DNA from 3 places in the Klebsiella sp. NPDC088457 genome. Region 1 is predicted to be linked to each of the others. Evidence: predicted binding sites of a transcription regulator. Region 1 holds the regulator's gene; each other region holds the start of a gene.
What was found. Region 1 encodes Fur, which represses iron uptake genes when iron is present. Its sites were predicted from a motif close to ATAATAATGAGAACNACTATCAA; they were not measured.

Region 2: the regulator Fur is predicted to act here: its motif matches at 1,164-1,186, upstream of ACI2JR_RS07780 (TonB-dependent siderophore receptor).
Region 3: the regulator Fur is predicted to act here: its motif matches at 2,608-2,630, upstream of ACI2JR_RS15995 (Nramp family divalent metal transporter).

Annotation. Positions count from the first base shown of each region.
Region 1 is NZ_JBJDNH010000011.1:881-4,965, reverse strand. It holds gene ACI2JR_RS08905 (phytanoyl-CoA dioxygenase family protein) at 57-1,202, shown strand; gene fur (ferric iron uptake transcriptional regulator) at 1,265-1,717, opposite strand; gene fldA (flavodoxin FldA) at 2,010-2,540, opposite strand; gene ybfE (LexA regulated protein) at 2,690-2,983, opposite strand; gene ybfF (esterase) at 3,117-3,890, opposite strand; gene seqA (replication initiation negative regulator SeqA) at 4,074-4,085, shown strand, end outside.
Region 2 is NZ_JBJDNH010000009.1:60,815-64,899, forward strand. It holds gene ssb1 (single-stranded DNA-binding protein SSB1) at 200-727, shown strand; gene ACI2JR_RS07780 (TonB-dependent siderophore receptor) at 1,456-3,723, shown strand; gene ACI2JR_RS07785 (helix-turn-helix transcriptional regulator) at 3,799-4,085, opposite strand, start outside.
Region 3 is NZ_JBJDNH010000023.1:48,470-52,554, forward strand. It holds gene ACI2JR_RS15985 (EAL domain-containing protein) at 1-1,081, shown strand, start outside; gene ACI2JR_RS15990 (NupC/NupG family nucleoside CNT transporter) at 1,123-2,325, opposite strand; gene ACI2JR_RS15995 (Nramp family divalent metal transporter) at 2,671-3,909, shown strand; gene ACI2JR_RS16000 (DUF2502 domain-containing protein) at 3,956-4,085, opposite strand, start outside.

The DNA of each region.
Region 1 (4,085 bases):
AGACGTTGAACAAAAAAATAATATCCCTCTGTCCCCATTATCCCGTGGAGCTGCTCATGACATCGCAATATTTTATCCGACCCGAACGGGCCTCAGTTGAGGATTTCAACACCTTCTGCCAGCAGCAGGTTAACAGGCAAGACTATCCGCTGGTCAGCGAAGTCGCAGAAGAAATCCTGATTTACGACCATGATGTATTAGCGCAGGCCGCGGCGGCCAATAAGCATGCGGTATTAAGTGAGCTGCATCAGGGGCTGTCTTACGGTCCCGGAGTGCTGGTGGTGCGCGGGCTTTATCAGGATATGGATGTCATCGACCGCGCCTCTGAGGTGTTCGAGACCATCATGGCCGATGAGTCTCGCACCCGGGTTCAGGCCGATCATTTTTCACGCGCCGGTAATAATGGCCGGATCTGGAATGCGTTACAAAAGCTGGCGGAGCGTAGCCCGCGGACCTTCTGTGACTACTATGCCAACGAAATGCTGGGGTTAATTTGTCAGGCGTGGCTGGGGCCCGCGTGGAGCATGACCTCCCAGGTTAATCAGGTTCGTCCTGGCGGAGAGGCGCAGCAGCCCCATCGCGATTATCATCTCGGCTTTCAGCAGAGCGAGTTTGTTGCAGAGTTTCCCATTTCGGTGCAGATCCTGTCGCAGTATTTGACCCTACAAGGGGCGGTTGCGCATAGCGATATGCCGCTGGCGTCGGGGCCGACGCGCCTGCTGCCGTTTTCGCATCAGTATGAGCTCGGCTATATGGCCTACCGTCAGCCGGCGTTCGTCGACTACTTTAACCAGCATTACGTGCAGCTGCCGTTGCAAAAAGGCGACGGGCTGTTTTTTAACCCGGCGCTGTTTCATGCCGCCGGGAACAACACGACCGCTGACTGGATTCGTACCGCTAATCTTTTGCAGGTCTCCTCGGCGTTCGGCGTGCCGATGGAAGATGTGAACCATGAACGGGTGCTGAAAAAAATCTATCCGCAGCTTCAGCACGGACAATATCGCGCGGGAGATTTTCAGGCGCTGATTGCCGTGGCTGCCCGGGGTTACTCATTCCCGACGAATCTTGATACCGATCCGCCGTTAGGGGGAATGGTGCCGAAAACTCAGCAGACATTGGTGCTCGAAGCGCTTGACAATAACTGGGATGAGGAACAGTTTGCCCACGCCCTGGATGAGCATACCGCACGAAGAAAAGGGTAGGCCTCCGGGCATAAAAAAAGCCAACCTGCCGGTTGGCTTTTTGCTGTTTGCACTACGGGAAATTATTTTTCCACCGCGTCGTGCGCGTGTTCATCTTCGCGGCAGTCGCCTTCTGCACAGTGGCCGTACAGGTACAGACTGTGGTTGGTCAGACGGATGCCGTGGCGGTGGGCAATTTCACGCTGACGCGCTTCGATAGACTCATCGCTGAATTCGATCACTTTGCCACAATCGAGGCAGATAAGGTGATCGTGATGATGCTGTTGGGTCAGTTCGAAGACAGATTTGCCGCCTTCGAAGTTGTGGCGGGTAACAATGCCGGCATCATCAAACTGGTTCAGTACGCGATAAACAGTAGCGAGACCAATTTCTTCACCCATGTCGATCAGGCGCTTGTATAAATCTTCCGCACTGACGTGATGGTTATCCGGTTCCTGCAGGACTTCCAGGATTTTTAATCGTGGAAGTGTGACTTTCAGGCCAGCCTTCTTTAATGCGGTATTGTTGTCAGTCATGCGGAATCTGTCCTGTTGCTAAACGATCTACTTCCATCAGCGGAAGTAATACAGAGAATCACCCGATGCAATGCGTCTCATTATAGAACTGCCATCGTTAAATGAAAACTGCAAGTATTGGGCCTTGTATGCTGTCAAAAACGAGGTATCAGCTACAAACTGTGTCACCTGACCTCGTTAAATCAGAGGACATTGTACAGATATGTGATTAAAAGTTAAAAACTTGTAGCTATTAGTTTGATTGCTTCTATCTATTAATACGGCGAAACTTAACGGTAACGCCGCTTAATTATCAGGCGTTTTTGATTTCTTCGAGGTGCAGCTCGTCAGAAATCTGTTTAACCCATTGGCTGACGCGTTCGTTGGTCAGCTCCGGCTGGCGGTCTTCATCGATAGCCAGACCGACGAAGTGATCGTCATCCGCCAGGCCCTTAGAGGCTTCGAAGTGGTAGCCAGCAGTCGGCCAGTGGCCAACGATGGTCGCGCCGCGCGGTTCGATGATATCGCGAATGGTACCCAGCGCATCACAGAAGTATTCGGCATAATCTTCCTGATCGCCACAGCCAAACAGCGCCGCCAGCTTACCGTTGAAATCGACCTCTTCCAGCGTCGGGAAGAAATCATCCCAGTCGCACTGGGCTTCACCGTAGTACCAGGTTGGGATACCGAGCAGCAGAATGTCGTAGGCTTGTAGATCTTCTTTGCTGCTCTTGGCAATGTCGTGAACATCAGCAACATCTTTACCAAGCTGTTTTTGAATCATTTTTGCAATATTTTCGGTGTTGCCAGTGTCGCTGCCAAAAAAGATGCCGATGATTGCCATGAGTAAAATAACCTCTTGAAACTTAATGATGTGGTAGTGGCGTAATGCCCGCAGATAACGGCAATCATAGCAGAACAGGGGAGGGCGCGGAAACAGCAATCACGCCCGACTGCACACTCTGCTACATGAAAGCGTGTTTTTGAGGATTTTTAGACTTTATCCTGGCTGTGCAGGGTCGCCAGCTGGCGCATCAGCATCTCTTCGATCAAATCGCTGCGGTTCATATTGCGGGCTTCCGCCAGCTCATTGAGCGCATCAACGGCCTCGGCGTTAAGTTTTAACTCCACGCGCTTCAGGCCGCGAACCTTGTCGCGTTTGAGCTGATTGCGTTTGTTTATGCGCAGCTGTTCATCGCGCGAAAGCGGATTGGTCTTTGGTCTACCCGGGCGACGCTCGGTTGCGAACAAATCTAATGTCGTACGGTCCGTTTGTTCTTTTGCCATGATTCAGAGTGACTTCGGGGAAACAAGTTGCCGGGCTATAGCCGACACAGATAGCGCGCCATAATACATCAGGCGAACCGCTGCGCCAACGACCACGGGCATTCTGCCGCGCGGTCGGGCAGTTTTTAGCCAGTTACGCCGCTAAAGAGCCGAGATAGCGGCGAATTGCGCGCAATACGGCTTCAGGTTTCTCCGCATGCACCCAGTGACCGGCGCCGGCAATGACGTGCGCCCGCGCCTGCGGGAACTGCGCCAGCAGCGGGGCGCGATATTCATCGGTCACGTAGGGGGAGTTGCCTCCGGGAATGAACAGCGCCGGATGGGGCCAGGCGGGCACGGTTTGCCAGCCCACGATGTGCGGGTATTGATCCCACAATACCGGGACGTTGAAGCGCCACTGGCCATCCACGAAGGATTTCAGCAGAAACTGAATCACGCCTTCTTCCTGCAGATGCTCTCTCATCACCGCCGCCGCCTGCTGGCGAGAGCTGGCCCCGGCGGCGGTTACGGCATTAATGGCGGTAAAAATTTCATCATGGCGGCGTATATGATAGTCCACCGGGGCAATATCAATCGCCACCAGGCCAGCGATGCGCTCCGGCGCCAGGGCGCTGAGGGCCATCACCGCTTTACCGCCCATCGAGTGACCAATAAAGGTCGCTTTTTCGATCTGGCGATCGTCAAGGGTATCGAGCAGATCCTGGGCCATCGCCGGGTAGGTCATCTCCGGCGAACGGGGGGAAAGACCGTGGTTGCGCATATCGACCTGCAAAATATCGTAGCCGGCGACCAGGTCGCGAGCGAGGATGCCCAGGTTGTCGAGGCTGCCAAACAGGCCGTGGACCAGGACGACAGGGGAATTATTGTGCGGGTTTTGTGCAGATTGCGCTCGGCTATTTAATTTCATGGCAAAGTTCTTTTTTTCGCTCCGTCGGGTTAGGGTATTATGTTGGACATTCTGCCATTCGGCTGCAAGACCCAGAGCTATCTGAGTTTTACCGCCATCCTGGTTTGACGCTATCCGCGGTCAGGATTTGTCCTTATAATCCTGACAACTTGTATTCAGAATAAGATATCGTACTGGATTAAGATGAAAACAATT
Region 2 (4,085 bases), on a different contig from region 1:
ACGGCGGAAACGGCTAATTATGGCACAATCCGACCTGTTTGAATATACAGTATTGGAACGGTAATCGGAGTACGCGATGAAAAACGCCGGGGCGATAAGATGTTTACTGGAATCTGCCTCGCAGCTATCAAAATGCCCCTTTGTGGTGTTAGAATTACCGGTTTACACTTATTAAGAAACCTATTCAGGAGATTCGATCATGGCCAGCAGAGGCGTAAACAAGGTGATTCTCGTCGGTAATCTGGGGCAGGACCCGGAAGTACGCTACATGCCGAGTGGCGGCGCAGTCGCCAACTTCACGCTGGCGACTTCCGAATCCTGGCGCGATAAGCAGACCGGCGAAATGAAAGAACAGACTGAATGGCACCGCGTTGTGCTGTTCGGCAAGCTGGCTGAAGTCGCGGGTGAGTACCTGCGTAAAGGCTCTCAGGTGTACATTGAAGGCCAGCTGCGTACCCGTAAATGGACCGATCAGTCCGGCACGGAAAAATACACCACTGAGATCGTGGTGAACGTGGGCGGCACCATGCAGATGCTGGGCGGCCGTCAGGGCGGGGGCGCTCCGGCTGCGGGCGGCGGTCAGCAGCAGGGCGGTTGGGGTCAGCCTCAGCAGCCGCAGGGCGGCAACCAGTTCAGCGGCGGCGCGCAGTCTCGTCCGCAGCAGCAGGCGCCGGCAGCGCCTTCTAACGAGCCGCCGATGGATTTCGATGACGATATCCCGTTCTAAGCTCAACCTTCGCTGCTGTGGCTAAGGCATAAATAAATTTAAAGCCCCGTTTTGCGGGGCTTTTTTATGGCTGCGCAACAACGAGAAGGCGCGGATTTCCGTCGCCTCACCGCGCGGCTGACGCGGTCTGCGTCTTCGCCGGCGTGAACGGGGGCGTTTATTGTGGGCTTTGACGGGGAGCGATGAGGCCCTGCGTGCGGTGGTGGATATGGCGTATTTGACCATTATCTATTTTTGTTGAACTGCAATAGGTTCTGCATAATAAAATAAATATGCTTAACTAATTGTGGAAATAATATGTGGAAATAATGATTTTTTTGTGTGTATGCAATTATTTTTATTAATTCATACTCCGGTGCGCCGACATGATGAATTGCTTATGCTGTTGTTTTATTTGTTATATTTAAAAAGCTGCGACAATTTATTTATTCTCATCTTGATAATAACTCTCATTTCTAATAACGTGGCACGGCACAATAATCATATTGCATGCCGATCGCAAAACGTTATCTAAGAATAGCGCGACACGCGCCTTTTATCGTTTTTTAACAGGGTGAGCGTTTATATTTTGGCTAAAGGTTGTTTATTCCTGTCCCGGGCATTAATCGGGAGGGTTTTGCTACGCCAAAACCAGGCATAAAGTTGTACGCGTGGAAATGATTGCCGCTGTTTTGCTGAATGATGAAGGAGGCGTGCCCCGACAGCAAAAAGAAAACAGGGCATATTTCATGAAACGATACTCGCACTACTCGCTGGCCGTGCTGATTCATGCGGCTATCTGGGGCGTGGCGTTGCCAGCGCAGGCCGCTGATAGCAGCACTCCGGACGAAACGAAGAAGGCCGATGTGGCCGACGCCTCGACACATGCTGAAGAGACGATGGTGGTCACCGCCGCCAAACAGAACTTACAGGCTCCCGGCGTTTCGACGCTCACCGCCGATGAAATTCGCAAACACCCTCCTGCCCGCGATATCTCTGAACTGATCCGTACCCAGCCGGGGGTGAACCTCACCGGCAACTCGACCAGCGGCCAGCGCGGTAATAACCGGCAAATCGATATCCGCGGCATGGGGCCGGAAAATACGCTGATACTGATTGATGGCAAGCCGGTGACCAGCCGCAACTCGGTGCGTTATGGCTGGCGAGGCGATCGGGATACCCGTGGCGATACCGGATGGGTACCGGCGGAGATGATCGATCACATCGACGTGATCCGTGGCCCGGCAGCAGCGCGTTATGGCAATGGCGCAATGGGCGGGGTGGTGAATATCATCACTAAACCCGTTAACAATGAATGGCATGGCTCATGGAATACCTACATGAACGCGCCCCAGCACCGGAAAGAGGGCGCGACGAAGCGTACCAACTTCAGCCTGAATGGCCCGCTGTCGGACAGCGTGAGTTTCAATCTATGGGGGAACCTGAGTAAGACTCAGGCCGATGCCCAGGATATTAACTCCGGCCATGAAGCAGCGCGAACCGGTACCTATGCGGGCTCCTACCCGGCCGGGCGCGAAGGGGTGGTCAACAAAGATATCCATGGCAAGCTGCGCTGGGAATTTGCGCCGATGCAGGCGCTGGAATTTGAAACCAGCTACAGTCGCCAGGGCAACCTCTATGCCGGCGATACGCAGAACACCAACACCAGTACGCTGGTGAAAAGTATGTATGGCAAAGAGACCAACCGAATCTACCGGCAGACCTATGGCCTGACCTGGACCGGAGGGTGGGATAACGGGGTGACCAGTAATAGTTACGCCCAGTATGAGCATACCCGTAACTCGCGTATGAATGAGGGGCTGGCTGGGGGCACGGAGGGCATCTTCTCCAGTAGTGAGTTCTCGGATATCGATCTGGCTGACGTCCTGCTGCATAGCGAAGTGAATATCCCGTTCACCTTCGGGGTCGACCAGAACCTGACGCTGGGTACCGAGTGGAACCAGCAGCGGATGAAAGATGGCGTGTCGACCACGCAGGCGCTCTCTTACGGCGCTATCGACGGCATCTCCGCTACCGGCCGTAGCCCGTACAGCAGCGCCGAAATTTTCTCGCTGTTTGGCGAAGATAATCTCGCGCTGAGCGATAGCACGATGCTGACGCCGGCGCTGCGTTTTGACCACCACAGCATCGTGGGCAATAACTGGAGCCCGTCGCTGAATCTGTCGCAGGGCCTGAGCGATGACTGGACCTTGAAGCTGGGGATCGCCCGCGCCTATAAAGCGCCGAATCTCTATCAGCTCAACCCTAACTACATCCTCTACAGCAACGGTCAGGGGTGCTACGCCAGCAGCGCTGCCTGCTATCTGATGGGCAATAGCGACCTGAAAGCGGAAACCAGCGTCAACAAAGAGATTGGCCTTGAATACAAGCATGAAGGCTATCAGGCGGGAGTGACTTATTTCCGCAACGATTATCACAATAAAATCGAATCCGGATACTCGGCGGTCGGTACGGCCAGCAACGGCACCACTAATATTTATCAGTGGGAAAACGTGCCGAAAGCGTTGGTGGAGGGGCTGGAAGGTTCATTGAACCTGCCGGTGAGCGAAACGGTCAACTGGAGCAATAACCTGACCTGGATGCTGCAAAGTAAGAATAAGACCACCGGCGATCGCCTGTCGGTCATCCCGCAGTTTACCCTCAACTCAACGCTGAGCTGGCAGATGCGCGACGATCTCTCGTTGCAGAGCACCTTTACCTGGTACGGACGTCAGAAACCTAAACGTTTCAATTACAAAGGTGAGGCGGTGTCCGGCAGCGAACTCAATGAGGTGAGCCCGTACAGCATTGTCGGCTTGAGTGCGATCTGGGATGTTAACAAAAACCTGAGCCTGACCAGCGGGGTGGATAATCTCTTTGATATTCGCCACTATCGCGCCGGGAATGCGCAAACGACGGGGAACGCGACTACCGGCGCCTATTTATACGGCGCTGGTACTGAAACCTATAATGAATCAGGGCGAACCTTCTATGTCAGCGTAAATACGCATTTCTGATATTGTGCCTGGCCGGGATATTTGACTATCCCGGCTTTTGACGGCGACTCAGGTCAATGGCTGGAAAGGTGCTCATCAGGACAGGGCGCTGATACGCTGACGAAACTGCGTGGGGGTGAGCGCATAATACCTTTTAAAGGTACGATTAAATGCACTGATATCCTCGTATCCGGTCATCACGCAAATATCAACGATGCGAAAGGCCGGTTGGATCTGTAATAGCTCCCGACATAGCAACATGCGCTGCTGCCTGATGTATTCCATTGGTGACAGATTAAGATGTTGGCGGAACAGGCGAAAAAGGTGCCACTCGGAATAGCCGGAGAACATACTTAGCGCATTAACCGTAAGTTTTTTCTCAA
Region 3 (4,085 bases), on a different contig from region 1:
GATGATGCGGGTGCATTGCAAACGGCAAATTGCCAGCAAAATACACCCGCTGTTGGGCGCGGACGATAAGCTCTTTCAACTGCCCGGCAGCGAATTATTGCTGGTTTTAGGCGGCCCCGAACCCGCCGCGCGGCTGGGGCATCTCGTCGCCATGCTTAATCACACCCGGTTTAGCTGGCACAACCAGACGCTGGACCTGGAGTTTGGCGCCGCGTGGGAAAGATACCGCGGCGTGGAGGAGGGGCTGCACCCCATGCTGGGCCAACTGAGCTGGCTGTCGGAGCAGGCGGGCGCCGATCGCCAGGTGCTGGCGCTGGATGCGGCGCAGGAACAGGTCTGCGACCAAACCAGCGAGCAGGTCAGGCTCCTGACTCAGGTCAAGCAGGCGCTTAAGGAACGTGGTCTGGTGCTGTATGCCCAGCCGATACAAAACCCGGCGGGGGAGGGGTATTACGAAATCCTGACCCGTATGCGCTGCGATGGCTCAATCATGACCCCGGACCAGTTTATTCCGCTGATTGCGCAGTTCAATCTGAGCCAGCGTTTCGATATGCTGGTTCTGGAGACGCTATTCAGCACACTCCATCAGCATCCCGGGCAGCACTTCGCGGTGAATTTACTGCCTTATACCCTGATGCAAAAAGATAGCGCCGCGCAGATTATCGCCCTGTTTAAACGCTATCAGCTTTCTCCGGCAGCGATAACGGTCGAAATTACCGAAGAGCAGGCGTTCAGCGATGTCGGCGACAGTATGCATAACATTCATCAGCTGCGGGATTTTGGCTGCGCTATCGCCATTGATGATTTTGGTACCGGTTATGCGAACTACGAGCGGCTGAAGCACCTGCAGGCTGATATCGTCAAGATTGACGGCTGCTTTGTGCGTGACCTCGGGCGCGAGCCGCTGGATGCGATCATGATTAAATCGATAATTGAGATGGCGAAGGTGAAAAACCTGAAGGTGGTGGCGGAGTATGTCGAGACACAAGCGCAGCGAGAGCTACTTCTGGCATTAGGTGTCGACTATTTACAGGGATACTTAATTGGCAAACCGCGGCCGCTTAGCGAACTCCGGGCGTAAAAAAACCGGGTCAAGCCCGGCTTTTTTACAACATGGGAGGCTTACAGTACCAGTGCGGCGATAGACGCAGAAAGCACGCTCACCAGCGTTGAACCGTAAACCAGCTTCAGACCAAAGCGGGAAACCACGTTACCCTGTTCTTCGTTCAGGCCCTTAATCGCCCCGGCAATAATCCCGATGGAGGAGAAGTTGGCGAAGGAGACCAGGAAGATAGAGATGATGCCTTCAGCGCGCGGAGAGAGCGTGCTGGCAATTTTCTGCAGATCCATCATCGCCACGAATTCGTTAGACACCAGTTTGGTGGCCATGATACTGCCCACCTGCAGCGCTTCACCTGCCGGAACCCCCATCACCCAGGCAACCGGGTAGAAGATGTAGCCAAGGATGCCCTGGAAGGAGATGCTATGGCCGAACCAGCCGGTGACGGTGGCGAACAGGGCGTTCAGCGCGGAAATCAACGCGATGAAACCGATCAGCATGGCCGCAACGATAATCGCCACTTTAAAGCCTGCCAGAATGTATTCACCCAGCATTTCAAAGAAGCTCTGACCTTCGTGCAGGTTGGACATCTGCAGATTTTCTTCGCTCTCATTCACGCGATACGGGTTAATCAGCGACAGCACGATAAAGGTGCTGAACATGTTAAGAACCAGCGCGGCAACGACATATTTTGGCTGCAGCATGGTCATGTACGCGCCCACGATTGACATGGAGACGGTCGACATAGCGGTCGCCGCCATGGTGTACATGCGGTTGCGCGACATTTTGCCCAGAATATCTTTATAGGCGATAAAGTTTTCCGACTGGCCGAGAATCAGCGAGCTGACGGCGTTGAAGGATTCCAGTTTGCCCATGCCGTTCACTTTTGACAGCACGGTACCAATCGCGCGAATGACGATGGGCAGGATACGGATATGCTGCAAAATCCCGATCAGCGCAGAGATGAAGACGATAGGACACAGCACCTTCAGGAAGAAGAAGGCTAGGCCTTTGTCATTCATATTGCCGAAGACGAAGTTTGTCCCTTCGTTGGCAAAACCGAGCAGTTTTTCGAACATCTCGGAGAAGCCTTTCACAAAGCCCAGGCCGATATCGGAGTTCAGGAAGAACCACGCCAGTAATACTTCAATGACAAGTAATTGAATAACATAACGAATGCGAATTTGCTTACGGTTATGGCTGACCAGAAGGGCCAGTATAGCCACCACTACGATCGCGAGGATAAAATGCAAGACGCGGTCCATATTTGCTCCAAATATGAGGCAGGTTAAATTTCTTTGCACATTCTATGTAACAAGAACAAAGAAAACGAGATCAAATCCACACTATTACAAGGAACTGTGACCAATCACCAAAATAGTGATCGAACATACATTTTTGTTATGTTGCGTAAAGGTTTTAAAAGTTGCTGAGTTTGTACTAATCTGTGACCAGGCGAGATGCAATTTCATCAATGCCACTTTTTCGTTGTTAGCCGCTGGTGTTCCCTCCTATCACAGCAATAATGATCATCTTTCTCAATGAACTTGATAATCATTCGCATTTTGATAGCATGAAACATAGCAAAGGCTATATTTCAGAGGCAGAAAATGACAAGCAGTCGCGTTGAGAATAGCAGCGGTCGCGCAGCGCGCAAGATGAAGCTCGCATTGATGGGGCCTGCCTTCATTGCTGCCATTGGTTATATCGATCCGGGCAACTTTGCCACCAATATCCAGGCCGGGGCCAGCTTTGGCTACCAGCTGCTATGGGTAGTCGTGTGGGCAAACCTGATGGCGATGCTGATTCAGGTGCTATCTGCGAAGCTTGGGATCGCCACGGGTAAAAATCTCGCGGAGCAGATCCGCGATCACTACCCGCGCCCGGTGGTGTGGTTCTACTGGGTCCAGGCGGAAATTATCGCCATGGCGACCGACCTTGCTGAGTTTATTGGCGCCGCCATTGGCTTTAAGCTGATCCTTGGCGTCTCTTTACTGCAGGGGGCCGTATTGACGGGGGTTGCCACTTTCCTGATTTTGATGCTTCAGCGCCGCGGGCAAAAGCCGCTGGAGAAAGTGATTGGCGGACTGCTGCTGTTCGTCGCAGTCGCCTATATCGTTGAGCTTATTTTCTCGCAACCGGCGCTGGCGCCGCTGGCAAAAGGGATGATCGTCCCGAGTCTGCCGAACGGCGAAGCGGTGTTTCTTGCCGCCGGGGTGCTGGGCGCAACCATCATGCCGCACGTTATCTATTTACACTCTTCGTTAACCCAGAATCTGCATGGCGGTACGCGTAAAGAGCGTTATCACGCGACCCGCTGGGACGTCGCGATTGCCATGACCATCGCCGGCTTCGTTAACCTCGCCATGATGGCGACCGCTGCCGCCGCCTTTCACTTTAACGGCCACACGGGCATTGCCGATCTGGATCAAGCGTATTTGACCCTGGAACCGCTGTTAAGTCATGCGGCGGCGACGATATTTGGTCTGAGCCTGGTGGCCGCCGGTCTGTCGTCAACGGTGGTGGGGACGCTGGCCGGCCAGGTGGTTATGCAGGGTTTTATCCGCTTCCATATTCCGCTGTGGTTTCGTCGTCTGGTTACCATGCTGCCGTCGTTTATCGTTATTATGATGGGGCTGGAGCCGACCCGTATTTTGGTGATGAGTCAGGTATTGTTGAGCTTTGGTATCGCCCTGGCGCTGGTACCGCTGTTGATTTTCACCAGTAATTCCCAACTGATGGGCGAACTGGTGAATACGCCGTGGATTAGACGTACGGGGTGGGGGATTGTGGCGATTGTGGTGCTGCTCAACGGCTGGCTACTGGTCGGTACGGTGTCGGGACTGTAATTCGTTCGGCCAATCAAGCGGGGAGCCCTGGGGCTCCCCGAAGTGATTAGTGATGACCATGACCGTGGCCACCCGGCCCACGCCCCCAGCCGCCGCGATGGTCGCGACGATCGTTCCAGCCCTCGCGATAACCGCGTTCGTAAGCCTTCCGTTTATCCCAACCGTGATGACGCCTG